Regions from separate parts of the Pseudarthrobacter sp. NPDC092424 genome, predicted to be linked through region 1. Evidence: riboswitches for the same ligand, from Rfam matches in the RefSeq annotation. Region 1 holds a riboswitch; the other holds the start of a gene.
The links. A riboswitch is a leader RNA that binds a small molecule or an ion and turns the genes downstream of it on or off. The one in region 1 is predicted to bind cyclic di-AMP.
Positions count from the first base shown of each region.

Region 2: it holds a riboswitch for cyclic di-AMP, as region 1 does, so the genes downstream of both, ACIQCN_RS10095 (hypothetical protein) here and ACIQCN_RS05480 (LysM peptidoglycan-binding domain-containing protein) in region 1, are expected to answer to the same signal.

Region 1 is NZ_JBIVQC010000002.1:528,772-536,217, reverse strand. Features, by position in the region: gene ACIQCN_RS05495 (universal stress protein) at 1-579, opposite strand, end outside; gene ACIQCN_RS05490 (hypothetical protein) at 750-989, shown strand; gene ACIQCN_RS05485 (YdiU family protein) at 1,053-2,543, shown strand; gene ACIQCN_RS05480 (LysM peptidoglycan-binding domain-containing protein) at 2,632-3,450, opposite strand; cyclic di-AMP (ydaO/yuaA leader) riboswitch at 3,454-3,623, opposite strand; gene ACIQCN_RS05475 (TraR/DksA family transcriptional regulator) at 4,059-4,415, shown strand; gene ACIQCN_RS05470 (DNA alkylation repair protein) at 4,412-4,924, shown strand; gene ACIQCN_RS05465 (DUF1810 domain-containing protein) at 4,917-5,369, shown strand; gene ACIQCN_RS05460 (glucose 1-dehydrogenase) at 5,410-6,303, opposite strand; gene ACIQCN_RS05455 (DUF1918 domain-containing protein) at 6,482-6,673, shown strand; gene ACIQCN_RS05450 (NUDIX domain-containing protein) at 6,759-7,262, shown strand; gene ACIQCN_RS05445 (endonuclease/exonuclease/phosphatase family protein) at 7,259-7,446, opposite strand, start outside.
Region 2 is NZ_JBIVQC010000005.1:201,437-208,882, forward strand. Features, by position in the region: gene ACIQCN_RS10070 (6-pyruvoyl trahydropterin synthase family protein) at 1-261, shown strand, start outside; gene ACIQCN_RS10075 (glycosyltransferase family 4 protein) at 274-1,383, shown strand; gene ACIQCN_RS10080 (nucleoside deaminase) at 1,423-1,923, opposite strand; gene ACIQCN_RS10085 (phosphatase PAP2 family protein) at 1,985-2,827, shown strand; gene upp (uracil phosphoribosyltransferase) at 2,840-3,475, shown strand; gene ACIQCN_RS10095 (hypothetical protein) at 3,534-4,310, opposite strand; cyclic di-AMP (ydaO/yuaA leader) riboswitch at 4,316-4,496, opposite strand; gene ACIQCN_RS10100 (sensor histidine kinase) at 4,605-6,137, opposite strand; gene ACIQCN_RS10105 (response regulator transcription factor) at 6,138-6,878, opposite strand.

The DNA.
Region 1 (7,446 bases):
GAGTTCCGGGGTGAATCCTGCATCCGGAAGACGGTCAGGGGGGCTGTAGGCGTACACCACGGTCAGCTCGTCGCCCTCCCGGTCCGCCTCGGCGGCTGCAAAGGCCACCGCGCGCACCGCTTCTTCCGATCCGTCGACGCCGACCACCACCCCGGGCCGGCCCTCCGTAGCCTGGGTTCCGACGACGGCGACAGGGACATCCGCCGACGACGCCACCTGCAGCGCCCGGTCGGCAAGCACGCCGCCGAGGTGCCCGCTGCCGGACCCCACCACCAGCATGGACACCCGGTCCGAATAGTTGGCCAGGGACCGGCCCACTCCGCCGGCCAGCACGGCGGTACTGACCTCAAGGGATGGGAACTCCCGCGCCCGTGCCGCTGCGGCCTCAAGGATCCGTTCCCCAGACTCCTGGAGTACGCTGCGCCACGGATAGGGTTCGGAAAGCCAACGCTCGTCCACGACGTGCAGGATCACCAGCGGGAGCCGGTCCCTGTGGGCCCGCCGGGCCGCCCAGGACACTGCTGCGTGGCTCTGGGGCGTGTCATTCGTGCCGACGGCAATGGGCTTGCGGGCTGCCATGTCCTGCTCCTGCGGGGTCCTTTACGGGCGTATGCCACCAGCGTGGCCGCAAAACCCCCGGGGAGGTAGGGCCCAAAGTCACCCTTTTCCCATGCCTGGCCGTTCACACAGCACCATGTTCATCAGTATGCTTACTTTATTGACTGACCGATACGTGGAAAGGCATCACCATGACTGAGCAGGAACTCCCCGACGACCAACTGGAAGTTGTTCCGGAGCAGGACGTCATCCTGGACGAGGCCCCCGGCGCTGCCTCTTCCCTCGGACTGGACCCCGTCCACGGAGAACCGGACAGCTATCCGGGCGCTGCCGAGGAAAACCCGGACGCCTGGCAGGAGGACCCACTGCTCCAGGAGGAGGCCCAGGCCGGGGAACATGGCGACTTTCCCGGCGGGCACGCAGTCACGTGAGGCTGCCGTGAGCGGCCACGCAGTGACGGCCCGCAGCGCGCCGGGCGGGGCTAGGGTTAACCCATGAGCGGTGTAGCGGAATCGACCGTCAGCTTTCAATCACGTTTCGCCCGGGAGCTGCCCGAACTTGCTGTTCCCTGGCAGGCGGAAGAGGCGCCCGAACCCCGGCTGCTCGTCCTCAACGAGGCCCTCGCAGGGGAGTTGGGACTGGACCTGGCTTTCCTGCGCAGCCCGGAGGGCGCCAGGTTCCTGGTGGGCAACGACGTCCCGCCGGACGCTGCGCCGGTCGCCCAGGCGTATGCCGGCCATCAGTTCGGCGGCTATTCGCCGCTGCTCGGCGACGGGCGCGCCCTCCTCCTGGGTGAGCTGCCGCTGCAGGGGAGTTCGTCCGACGGCGACCGGTTGCGGGACGTCCACCTCAAAGGGTCGGGCCGCACACCCTTTGCCAGAGCCGGGGACGGCCGTGCCGTCGTCGGACCCATGCTTCGCGAGTACCTGGTGAGCGAGGCGATGCACGAGCTGGGAATCCCCACCACCCGCTCCCTGGCCGTGGTGGCCACCGGCCGCCCCGTGCGCCGTGACACGATGCTGCCCGGTGCGGTGCTGGCACGGGTTGCCGCCAGCCACCTGCGCGTGGGTACGTTCCAGTACGCGCGGGCCACGGACAATCCCGACCTGTTGCGCAGGCTCGCTGACCACGCCATAGCACGCCACTATGCGGCGGCAGCGCAGGCCGGCAACCCTTACCTGGCGCTGTTCAGGGCCGTGGTTGAGGCCCAGGCGTCGCTGGTGGCGCAGTGGATGCTGGTGGGGTTTGTCCATGGCGTCATGAATACGGACAACATGACCATCTCCGGTGAAACCATTGACTACGGGCCCTGCGCCTTCATGGACGCATTCAATCCGGCCGCCGTGTACAGCTCCATCGACACCGGCGGGAGGTACGCCTACGCCAACCAGCCTGTGGTGGCGGAGTGGAACCTGGCCCGCCTGGCCGAATCGCTGCTTCCCCTTATCAACGAGGACCAGGAAAAAGCGGTAGAGCCCGCAGTGGAAGTGCTGGGGGAGTTCCGCCGCCGCTACAGCGACGCCTGGACAGCGGGCATGGCCTCGAAGCTGGGTCTGGCCGGACATCCGGCAGGAAGCCCGGAGGCAGCGGAGGTGTCCCAACTGGTCGACGGCGTCATCGCCCTGCTTAGGGACGGTCCGGTGGACTATACGCAGTTTTTCCGCCGCCTCGGGGATGCGGCCCTCGGAAACACCGGGCCGGCGCGCGGAATGGTCCTGGACCTTGCCGCCTTCGATGCCTGGGCGGAGCGGTGGCGGGCCATGGCGCCGGACGCCAGCCTGATGGACCGCGTCAATCCCGTCTATATCCCGCGCAACCACCTGGTGGAAGAAGCCCTGGATGCAGCCACCGCAGGTGACATCGGCCCGTTCCAGCGCCTCGTCGCAGTCCTCTCCGAGCCATACCGGCGGCGGCCGGGGCTGGAGCGCTACGAGGAGGCAGCCCCCGAAAGCTTTGGTGATTACCTGACGTTCTGCGGAACCTGAACGCCAGCCAACTGCCGGATGTTTAACGGGGAAAGGGCGGCATTCGGGATGATTTCCGAATGCCGCCCTTTCCGGCCCTTGGTGCTGCCTAGGCCACGCGCACGAAGGAGGCGCCGGCGAGCCAGCTGAGCGAGTGCACGTCCGTCTTGTAGCCGTCGATGCCGCCGCTCACAACCTGGCCGTCGCCGGCGTAAACGCCGACGTGGCCGGAGGTGATCACCAGGTCGCCGGGGGCCGGGGTGGAGACCACGGTTCCGTACTGGTAGAACTGCGTGGGGGCAAGATCGCCAACGCTCTTTCCGACCGAGCGCAGGGCGGTCTCGACCATGGCGGTGCAGTCCTGGTTGATTCCGATCTGGCTGTAGGCGGAGGCGAGGATCCCTGCGCCGGTGCCCGTGCCGGTGGACTCGGCCGGCGCGGTGGACGCGTAGGACAGGTTCATGCCGGTGTTCGTCGGCGCCGCTGCAGTCGTTTGGACCGGTGCGGGTGCGGGCGCAGGTGCAACTGCCGGTGCAGCCGCCGCAGAGCCTGCGCCGGGGATCTCGATCTGGTCGCCCGGGTAGATGATCGTGTCGATGGAGAGGCCGTTGACCGCGAGGACATCGGCCAGAGCCACACCGTGGGCAGCGGAGATCGCGCCCAGGGTGTCGCCGGAAACCACGGTGTGCACGGTGGCAGCAGTTGCCGCGGCAGCAGTTGCCGCGGGTGCGGAGGACGTCTGGACCGACGTTGCTTCAGCGTCCGGGCCGCTCACACCTGCCTGGGCGGGGGCGCCGACGCTGAGCGCAATGCCGGATGCCGCGGCTACTGCCAGTGCGGGACGGCCGAAGGTCCGGGCCAGGCCCTGGACGGTGATGGAGCCGGTCGGAGTTGCACGATGACGGGCGGTGGTGGAAATTTTTGACACAGTGAATCGCCTCTCCCATGCCTGCGGGGTGAGCTGTCGGGTTCGGGCTGGAGATGCCCGGTCGGAAGCATCCGCACAAGCGGAAAGGCTTTCGACTTAACCCCTAGGCCTCAATGAGGCCGTGGAAACTTGGTTCCCCCGTCCCTGCCAATTGGAAACGGTGGTATCCCGGTCCAGCGGCAGGGCTCGGCAGGCTGGTGGGAATGTCCCATCGGGGAGGGACACCACTCGACCGTAACCCGCCGTCCAGCTAAATGTCACGTTTGGATAACATCCGAGGCCCTTCTCTCGGATTAGGCTATCGTTTGGATTCACCCTGCATGGCGCGCTGACCTCGAAAGACGCCCGCGGCCGACGGGTCCGAAGTGAAATGCATCACATCGTAACAATCCCGGACTGCTGCCTGCGGTTTGCGCGCCTGCAAGCTCAGTCAGCCCTTGAAGGATGTGGTATTGCGGACTATGTCCCGGGGCCGCGATCACGGCCCCGCGCCGTGCCCCCGGAAGCCTGCATCCGTGACCGGTGGTGGTCGCCCAGCAGGGCATGGGGCCATTGGATGGCGGTGGGCCGGTACTGACGTGCGTGGCGGCCGGGGCTAGGCTTTGGGCATGCCTGATTTTGAGCGGTTCCGGCTGATGCTGGAGGAGGAACGCACCCGCAAGGTGGCGCTCCTGCCGGCCCTTCGTGCGGATATCGCCTCGGCTAATTCGGCACGTCAGAACGCAAATGTGGACGACGAACACGATCCAGAAGGCTCCACCATCGCGTTTGAACTGTCGCAGGCCTCCGCGCTCCTCAAGCAGAGCAGCGCCGGCCTGGACCAGGTGGAGGCCGCGCTGGACCGAATCGATGACGGGACGTACGGCATCTGCGCGGTGTGCGGCGAAGCCATTGCGGAGGGCCGCCTCGAGGCCAGGCCCTGGACGCCCTACTGCATCACGCACGCAGCGGCGGGACGCCGGTGACAACGGTCCAGGATGTGGCCGCATTCATCGACCGCACGTTGCAGAACGAGGGTACCTGGTACAGGGCGGACGACGTCGAGGGGCGGCTGGGCGGCAGCCTGGCCTCCTACGGGGCATCTGTGGGTGCCGTGCGGGGAACCGTCAGGGACGCGCTGCGGAAGTTCCGGGACCTGGACCATGACGGGGTGGTGTTCCTGGCTTCGGCACTTTGGGGCGTGCCGAAGCCAGGGAGCAGGCCTGTCTTTGAACGGAGACTTGCAGCGGTGGTGCTGCTTCAGGCAAGGGTGGGTCTGCTGCGGCACACCGACCTGACCCGCATCGAAGGGTTCCTCAGGTCCGCGCACACCCCGGAACTGACAGATCCGCTCATGGCCGACGTCCTTGTTCCGCTGCTTGGCGCACTCGGCGAAAAGGACCGGAGGCGGGCCGTTACGGTGCTGGATCGCTGGAAGGCGGATCCGGATCGTCAGCTACGGGCCGCGGCCCGGATCGGAGGGAACCATGAATGACCGGTACAACCTTGAGCGGTTCACGGCCGCCCAGGACAGCGGTGGGACATACCACCAGGCTTTGGCCGAGCTGCAGACAGGGCATAAACGCAGCCACTGGATGTGGTTTGTGTTCCCGCAGGTTGCCGGGCTCGGCCAAAGCCCCACGTCACAGCGCTACGCGATCGGATCTCTCGAAGAAGCCAGAGCCTATCTGGCGCATCCGGTGCTGGGCCCCCGGCTCCTGGAATGCGCACAGGCACTCGCCGCCCATGCCGGGCGCTCCGCGGACGAAATCCTGGGCGGCATCGACGCGCGCAAACTGCACTCGTCCGCGACCCTGTTCCTCCGCGCAGCGCCCGGGGAGACGGTGTTCAAGACCGTCCTCGCCACGTTCTTCGACGGCGTGCCCGACGCCGCGACGGACCGGCTGCTGTTGGACATGCCGGACCACGCGGCAGAATAGCTGCGCTCCGGCGGCGGTGCCGGCGGCCGGTCGTGCCGGGCTACGGCGTGGGGTTGCCGCCGTTGACGTTCAGCGTCTCGCCCACCACGTAACTGGACTCCGGCGAGGCCAGGAACACGTAAGCAGGTGCCAGCTCGGCCGGCTGGCCGGCGCGCCCCAGGGGAGTGGACTGCCCGAATTCCGGCAGTTTTTCCTTGGGCTGGCCGCTGCTGACCTGCAGCGGTGTCCAGATGGGACCCGGCGCCACGGCATTGACCCGGATGCCCTTGGGCGCAAGCTGCTGCGCCAGGCCCTTGGTGAAGTTGTTGATGCTGGCCTTGGTGGTGGCGTAATCGACCAACGTCGGGGAAGGGTTGTAGGCCTGGATGGAGGTGGTGTTGATGATGGTCGAGCCCGGCGGCATGTGCGGCAGGGCGGCCTTGGTGAGCCAGAACATGGCATACACATTGGTCTTGAGCGTGTGGTCGAACTGCTCATCCGTGATGCCTGCCAGCTCCTCCTGGGCCACCTGCTTGCCGGCGTTGTTCACCAGGATGTCGATGCTGCCCAGGGCCGACACTGCGGTGTCCACCACTTCCCGGCACACGGCGGGATCCTTGAGGTCGCCTGGCACCTTGACGGCCTTCCGCCCGCTGGCCTCGATGAGGCCCGCAATGCGCCCGGCATCCTCCTCTTCCTCGGGCAGGTAAGAAAGGACGACGTCGGCCCCCTCCCGGGCGAACGCGATGGCTGTCGCGGCGCCGATGCCGGAGTCGGCACCTGTCACGATCGCCTTCCGGCCTTCCAGGCGGCCGGTTCCGCGGTAGGTTTCTTCGCCGAGGTCTGCCTTGGGAACCAGTGCCGCATCCAGGCCCGGCTCCGGCTGGTGCTGCTTCGGCGGGGAGATTTCCTCGTACGCGGTGACCGGGTTGCGAAAGGTGTACTGGTCTGTCATGGGTGGTCCTCCTGACGACTGGGAATGCTTCGCAGCAAAAGTAAGTAGGCTTACATTTCTACCCTAGGCATTGAAGCTCTCCCTGCCAACCCGCAAACCGGCCGCAGGTGGAAACCGGGTGAGGCGCCCCTGTCGCGTCCAGGGCCGCAGTCGTAATCTGGGACTGGAGGTGAATGCGATGGAGGCAGCACAGGGAGACCGCATCATCGTGCACGGACGGAACGTCGGGTCCTCCGACCGGCACGGCGTTATTGTCGAAGTCAGGGGGCCTGGCGGGACACCGCCGTACCTGGTCCGCTTTGACGACGGCCATGAAACAGTCATGTACCCCGGCGGTGATTTCGCCGTAGACCGCGGGCACGGTAACTGAACCACTTTTTGCTGAAGCATTTTTACCGAAGCCGTCTGTTACGAACGGGTGCGCCGCGGAGGGTGCGCCTGTCAGACTGGTGCGCATGGATCATTCAGTGACTTCCACCCCGCCCGTCCGGACCGGCCCGCGTGATCCCGGCGATGCCTGGGTGGAGGGCGGGCAGGGACGGTTTTGGGGCCGCTTCGGCGCCGCCGGCGTGCTGGCCTACGATCCCGCGAAGGGCGTCCTGCTGCAGCACCGCGCCACCTGGAGTCACAACGGCGGCACCTGGGGCCTGCCCGGAGGTGCGCTGCACGAGGGGGAAGGGGCAGTGGCCGGTGCCCTCCGTGAGGCGTGGGAGGAAGCTGCCGTTCCGGCGTCGAACGTTGATGTCCTCTTCACCTCGGTCCTGGACCTGGGCTACTGGTCCTACACCACCGTGGCGGTGCTGGCGCGTGAGCCGTTCGACCCGGTGATCAGTGATCCCGAGAGCATCGAATTACTCTGGGTGCCGCTGGCCGACGTGGAGCGCAAGGAACTGCACCCCGGCTTCGCTGCTGCCTGGCCGGAACTGCGGAAGCGGCTGGAAGCCCGGAAACCCGCCTAATAGTCCGGACCGTACTCCGCCGTCACCAGGATGGGAAGATGGTCCGAGTTCCCGCGCGGCAGTGTCTCCACGCTCTGGATGTCCAGTCCCAGCGACGTGGCGAAATCGAAGTGGCCCTTGAATACCTTGTACCGCGTATACGTCCGGCGGTTGCTGAGGGACAGCGCATAGCCTGAGTTCTTCA
Region 2 (7,446 bases), on a different contig from region 1:
GACGCGATCGTCCTGGATATCGGCGCTGCCGGCACCATTATCGAGGAGGTCCTCGCGGACCTGAACTACCGGAACCTGGACGATCACCCGGATTTCGCGGGCAAACTCAGCACCACCGAGGCCCTCGCCGAGTACGTCGCCCGGCGCGTGGCCCGGGAGGTTGAAAAGTCCGACGACGGCGCGCAGCTCGCTGGGATCGACGTCACCCTCCGCGAAAATCCGGATGCCTGGGCGACCTTTTCGCTGGATCTCGCCGACTGACCCGGCACCAGTGTGAACCCGCCCTCCATCCGGCTGCTGGTCCCGGGCAACATCCGGCACCATTCCGGCGGGAACGTCTATAACTCCCGGCTGGTTGAGAGTCTTCGCATGCTCGCCGCCGAGGTTGAGGTAGTTCCCGTCGAAGGGTCCTGGCCGGCCGCCTCTCCCCGCGAACGACGCCGGTTCGCGGGCCTTTTGGAACCGAAACAGGAGTACGGTCCCGGCGGAGCCGTGGTCATGGTGGATGGGCTGGTGGCGGTGGGCGCGCCGGACGAACTGGAGTTCGCCGCCAAAGCAGGGCGGCCGCCCTGGGTCCTGGTCCACATGACGGTTCCCGACACCGGGGAAACGGCGGCGAAAACCACCGGCAACCCCACCCTGGCCAGCGAGGCGCGCGCCTTGAAAGCGGCAGCAGGGGTAGTCTCCACCAGCAATACCGCGGCACGGACCCTCCAGGCGAGGCACGGCCTCAACATCCATGTGGCCTTGCCCGGAACGGATGCGGCGCCGCCGGCGCCGGGATCGGCCCCTCCCCACATCGTGATCGTGGCGGCGCTTCTCCCGAACAAGGACCAGTTGCTCGTGGTGGAGGCGCTGGCCAAGCTCCAGAACCTGAACTGGACCGCAGCGCTGGTCGGCTCTGATCAGGCGGATCCCGGATATGCCGCGCAGGTGAGGGAAGCATTGGTGCGCTTTGGTTTGACGGACCGATTGCGGCTCACCGGAGAACTTTCCGGTGCTGCACTCGAGGGGGAGTGGGCGCTGTCCAACCTAAGTCTCCTGGTCTCGCGGGAGGAGGCCTTTGGCATGTCAGTCACAGAGTCCCTGGCCCGCGGCATTCCGGTGGTAGTGCGGGACGGGACCGGTGCGGTGGAAGCCCTCGGCCAACGAATTTCCGGGTCCGGCGGCTCCGAACACCCCGCTCACATCCTGCCCGGTGCCGCGGTTCCCCTGACACCCGGCGGGCAGGAAAGCCCGGCGGAACTGGCTGCCGTCGTCCGCCGCTGGCTGGAGGATCCGCAGCTGCGGGCCACGTGGCGCACGGCCGCGCTTGATGCCCGTTCCAGGCTGCCGGACTGGCAGCACACCGCGCGCACGGTCCTGGAGGCGCTGCGCGGCTAAAGACCAGGCGCGCGGAAAACGCGCGCCAGGCCTGCAGCCCTATATCCGGTGGGTCGCGAAAAACTCCCGCAACAGGGCGGCGCATTCGGCCTCACGGACGCCCGGGTAGACCTCCACCCAATGGTTGAGGCGGCGCTCGCGCAGAACGTCGAACACTGAGCCTGCCGCCCCGGCCTTCTCGTCCCACGCGCCGAAGACCACCCGGGGGATCCGCGACAACACAACCGCTCCCGCGCACATGGCGCACGGTTCAAGGGTGACCACCAGAGTGCAGTCGGCCAGCCGCCATCCGTCGTCCGCGCCGCCGCCGAGCCTTGCCCGTTCACGGAGCCGGGCCGCCGCCTCGCGGATCGCCACCACCTCGGCATGGGCGGTCGGGTCTCCGAGCTCCTCCCGCTGGTTGCGACCGGAACCCAGCAGGCCGCCGTCGGGCCCTATGACCACGGCGCCGATCGGCACATCCGCCGTGGCAAGGGCACGACGGGCCTCCGCGAGGGCGAGGCCCATCCATTCGTGGTGTGATTTTCCTGCGGAGACCATGGCTCAATGATAGTTTCGAAGGATACCCAGAGCCCGTGACGACCATCCGCCGGGAGGCACAGTGAGTACTGTCAAAGACCGCATGGACAAATGGATCAAGCCGTACGCCGCCCTCTGGCTGACATTGATCGTAGGCGGCAGCCTTGTGGTGGCACTCGCGCTCCTCGGCGCGGAGGTCTACTCGAATGTGGTGGATGACGAAGGGCTCACCAACCTCGACATTCCGGCGCTGGAGTACTCGCAGACCCTCCGGAACCCGGAGCTGGACGCCTTCGTCACGGGCTTCACCAATATTGGCGGCGGGGTGGGGATGCCCATCCTGGCCAGCATCCTCACTGCCTGGTTAACCTTCCTGAGCAGGACATGGCGGCCGATTATCCTGGTGGGCGGTGCCGCGGCCGTCTCCATCTACGCCACCACCGTCGGCAAGCGCCTGGTAGGCCGGACGCGGCCCGACCACTCGGAAGCCGTCCCCCCGTTCGAGCACTCGCCGTCCTTCCCGAGCGGCCACACGTTAAACACGACGGTGGTCATCGGTGTGCTGCTGTACGTCCTGTGCCTGCAGTTCCATCAGCTCTGGGTGCGCGTTATGGCCATCACCGCGGGAGTGATTTTCATCATCGCCATGGGCCTGAGCCGGGTCTTCCTTGGCCACCACTGGCTCACGGACGTCACTGCCGGCTGGCTGCTGGGCGGTGCCTGGGTGGGCCTGGTGATCCTGGCCCACAGGCTCTTCCATCTGACAAGGCGCAAGGAACACGTGGGTCCCGCACCCACGTTCGACCACCCCGTGGTGCGGGACGTCGTGGCGGAGAAAATCCACGACCACATGCCCGAGCACCAGGGGGAGCGCGGAGCGGATGCGGGCCGGGGCCGCGGCCCGGGGGACCATCGTGCCGGGTGATAGTTTGGACCCATGCGCACTCTCGTTGTTGACCACCCCTTGGTCGCCCACAAGCTCACCGTCCTGAGGGACAAAAACACCCCCTCGCCGGTCTTCCGGCAGTTGACGGAGGAGCTGGTCACGCTGCTGGCGTACGAGGCCACCCGCGAGGTCCGCACCGAAGAAGTCACTATCGAGACCCCTGTCAGCACCACCGTGGGTACGGCTTTCACCAAGCCCACGCCGCTGGTGGTTCCGATCCTCCGCGCCGGCCTGGGGATGCTTGAGGGCATGACCAAACTGGTCCCCACGGCGGAGGTTGGCTTCCTGGGCATGGCCCGCGACGAGGAAACCTTGGACATCATCACCTACGCCGAGCGCCTGCCTGAGGACCTGACGGACCGCCAGATCTTCGTGCTGGACCCGATGCTTGCCACCGGCGGAACCCTCCGCGAGGCCATCAAGTTCCTGTTCAAGCGGGGCGCCTCTGACGTCACCTGCATCTGCCTGCTGGCCGCCCCGGAAGGCCTGGCCAAGCTCGAAGAGGAACTCTCCGGCGCTAACGTGACCATCGTGCTGGCCTCCATCGACGAGAAACTCAACGAAAAGTCCTACATCGTTCCGGGCCTGGGCGACGCCGGCGACCGCCTGTACGGCATCGCAGGTTAGCCGGCAGGACGGGTAACAGACCCCGCCCTGCCGGTCCCGGCCGGCGGGCCGGTCCTGCCTAGTACCAGTTGTTGGCGTAGTGGAAGTTCAGCGCGCCGCACGGTGACTGGTAGCGCTCCTTGATGTAGTCCAGGCCCCAGTTGATCTGCGTGCGGTAGTTGGTGAGGTAATCGGCTCCCGCGCTTGCCATCTTCTCGGCAGGCAGGGACTGCACGATGCCGTATGCGCCACTGCTGGAGTTGGTGGCCGTGGTCTTCCAGTCGGATTCCTTGGTCCACAGCGTCTTCAGGCACTGCATCTGGTCCGGCGCCCAGCCGTACGCCGCCAGCTGGCTGGCGGCGTAGGCCTGCGCGCCAGCGGGGTCGTTCACGGCGGCCGGCTTCGCAGCCTTGGCCTTCGCGGCAGCAGCCTTTTCGGCCGCGGCTTTGTCTGCGGCAGCCTTCGCAGCTGCAGCCTTCTCGGCGGCCGTCTTCGCGGCAGCAGCCTTCGTGGCGGCAGCCTTCTCAGCAGCGGCCGTCTTGGCGGCGGCTGCCTTGGCGGCGGCGGCTTCTGCCGCGGCGGACTGGAGCTCGCTCTTTTCGAGGGCCAGCTGCGCCTGCTGCTCAGCGGGGGAGAGCTGCGTGGCCGCGGGTTCCGTGGATGCAGCGCGGGTCATCGACTCCGTGGCCTGGCCCGCAGCGCCAACGCCCACCAGCAGCGCGCAGGATGCCGCCAGCACGGCAGCCCGGCGCCCCAATGCGGGGAAGGTGCCACGGCGGGAGCGCTTGGCCGCGCGGGCGGCTGCGCGGGTGGGAACGCCAGAATTTGGGCGCGGTTCTACCTGGAATTCAGACATGATGGATCGCCTCTCACACCTGCGGAGTTAGCTGTCGGGTTCGGATGAGGGCATCCGGCCGCACGGAACATTCACGTGCTGGCTTAACCCCAAGGGCCTGATAGCGTGCCCGGGACGGTGGGTCCCCCGCCTCTGCCATCGGTCTATCGGAGTCCGGGAAGCGGCAGAGCTCGGCGTCATCCGGACATGCGCCACGAACGGAAGCGCACCATTCGACGGTACAGGAGTTTCAGGCCGAAGTCACATTTTGGTAACAGAGATCACGACGGCGGCGCGTCGCCATTGCCTGCCGCCTCACCCGGACGTAATGGGCAGTCTGACTATGAAGCTCGTCCGGCCGGGCCGTGACTCGACGCTGACGGTGCCGCCGTGCGCTTCCACAATGGACTGTACGATCGACAGCCCCAGGCCGCTGGTCCCTTCGGCCGCCGCAGGGCCGCTTCGGTCGGAGGCGCCCTTCCGCGCCGCGTCTGCGCGGGCAAACCGGGCAAAGACCTTGTCCACGAACTCCGGGGGAATCCCGCCGCCGTCGTCCGTTACCGCAACCTCCGCGGCGCCGCCGGGAACCACCCTGACCCTCGTCTCCACGGTGGTGCCGGCAGGCGTGTGCTTGCGCGCGTTGGATAACAGGTTCATCAGCACCTGGCGAAGCTGTGCAGCATCGCCGGCAACGACCACGGGCTCCTCGGGCAGTTCCAGCCGCCAGTTGTGCCCCGGCGCCATGACCTTCTCGTCGCTGACACCTTCAATCACCAGCTGGGTCAGGTCCACGTCCGCCAGCTTCAGCGGCTGCCCCTCGTCCAGCCGGGCGAGCAGCAGCAGGTCCTCCACCAGCGCCGTCATGCGCTCGGACTGGCTTTGCACGCGGGCCAGTGACCGTTCGCCCTCAGGCGTGAAGTGCTCGGTCATGCGGAGCAGTTCGGTGTAGCCCCGGATCGCAGTCAGGGGAGTGCGCAGCTCGTGCGATGCGTCAGCTACGAACTGCCGCACCTTGGTTTCGCTGCGCTGCCGGGCCTGCAGCGCGTTGGCCACGTGGTCCAGCATGAGGTTCAGCGCGTGTCCCACGCTGCCTACTTCTGTTCCCGGATTGGCGTTCGACGGCGGCACCCGCACTGCCAGCGCGACCTCGCCCGCGTCCAGCGGGAGGCGGGAAACCCTGGTGGCCACCCCGGAAAGCTGCTCCAGCGGTTTCATCGTGCGGCGGATCAGCACCGTTCCGGCGAATCCCACGAGCAGCAGCCCGCCGAGCGACACGAAGAGGAAGGTCCATACGAGGGAGGCCAGCGTGCTTTCCTTGGCAGCGAGCGGCAGCCCGGTCACCAGGACGTCGTCAAACGATGTCTGCACGGCGACCAGCCGGTAGTTGCCGGTGGACAGCTTCCTGTCCACCGGTGCGGAGCCGGCCGCCAGCGCCTGGAGCGTCTCCTTGTCTTTCGCCGAAAGCGCTGACCGTGTGGTGTCCGGGGCCAGAAATCCTGCACTGCTGACCTGGCCGTCAACGATGCGCGCGTTCAGCGTCCCGACGCTCTGCCCCCGGGCATCCAGCGGGTCGCGCCCGTTGAAGCCACCCATGGGTGGCCGTCCCGGATCGTTGGACCGCTCCGCGGCCTGGGTCAGCTGGTCGTCAAGCTGGCGGGTCAGGAAGGTGTCCATGGAGGCGTAGCTGACTACCCCGACCGCGCCGCAGATCGTGATGAGCAGGGCCATGGCCAAAGCGGTGAGCCGGGTCCGGAGGTGCCAGGTGGCCGGCTTCAGCCAGTTCCGCGGCGCTCCGCTGGAGCCGGCAGGCCGTGAGGTGGCCGGCGGAGTTGGACCGGAGAATGCCATCTAGTCCGCCGGCTTGATGACGTAACCTGCACCCCGGACGGTGTGGATCATGGGCGGGTGCGCGGCATCGATCTTCTTGCGCAGGTACGAAATGTACAGCTCCACGATGTTGGCCTGGCCGCCGAAGTCGTAATTCCATACGCGGTCCAGGATCTGGGCTTTGCTGACCACGCGTCTCGGGTTCTCCATGAGGTACCGGAGCAGCTCGAACTGGGTTGCGGTGAGCTGGACGTCATCTCCGGCCCGGGTTACTTCGCGGGTATCGATGTTGAGGACCAGGTCTCCCACCACCAGCTCGGCCGTGTCCATGGCGGCCACTCCGGAGCGCTGCACCAGGCGGTGCAGGCGGAGCAGGACCTCCTCCATGCTGAACGGCTTGGTGACGTAGTCGTCGCCTCCGGCCGCGAGCCCAAGGATCCGGTCCTGGACGGCGTCCTTGGCGGTGAGGAACAGGGCCGGCACCTCAGGCGCGAAGGTACGGATCCTGCCCAGGAGCTCAACGCCGTCGAACCCTGGGAGCATGACGTCCAGCACCAGGACGTCGGGCCGGAACTCCTTGGCCAGTTTCACCGCCTGCGGACCGTCGGCAGCAACCGCCACGGACCAGCCGGCCATGCGCAGTCCCATGCTCATCAGCTCGGAAAGGCTGGGCTCGTCATCGACCACCAGGGCGCGGATCGGAGAGCCGTCCGGGTGGGAGAGTTGCGGAAGGTTGTTGGTCATGGAGTGCGAAGTGGCCATGGAGCAACTCTCCGATCTCTCGTTGTAGCCGGGCTTAGGGCAGCCTGTGCACCCGCTGTGAAGTTCAGCCTAACGACCTGAACGCCGTGTCCGGAGGTCGTCCGCACACTGTCGGCCTGGTGTCCGAATGCCGGTCCGGGTGGACAGCGAACCCGTGCAGGCAGGGCGATTTCACGCCCGTGCGGGAAAATGCATTAAAGACATCGTTTGTGGCAACCATCCGAATAAAGCGCTGGTATTGCGCGGGTTACGGACTGGTATTGGCATTTTGGTTGCTGTTACCGCCGAGTAACTGAATCGTGATTTGCGGCACATTAGTCCATTTCGTCTCATAATGCGGACGGTTTGGTCCATTGTTACTTGCAAGTTCGCATTGTTACGCGTCACACTTCCAATGTGAACAAGAACTCAACAGCACCTGCAGCCGCAGATTACTGGCACAGCGCACCTGCTGCCGCCGGGATGCGCTGTTGCCGAATGCACGCCTGACCTTCCCACCCTTTGAAGTTCTTAGGCATTCGCCCCACTAGCCCAGCGTCGGGCGCCCCTCCCCAGCATTGCGGGGACC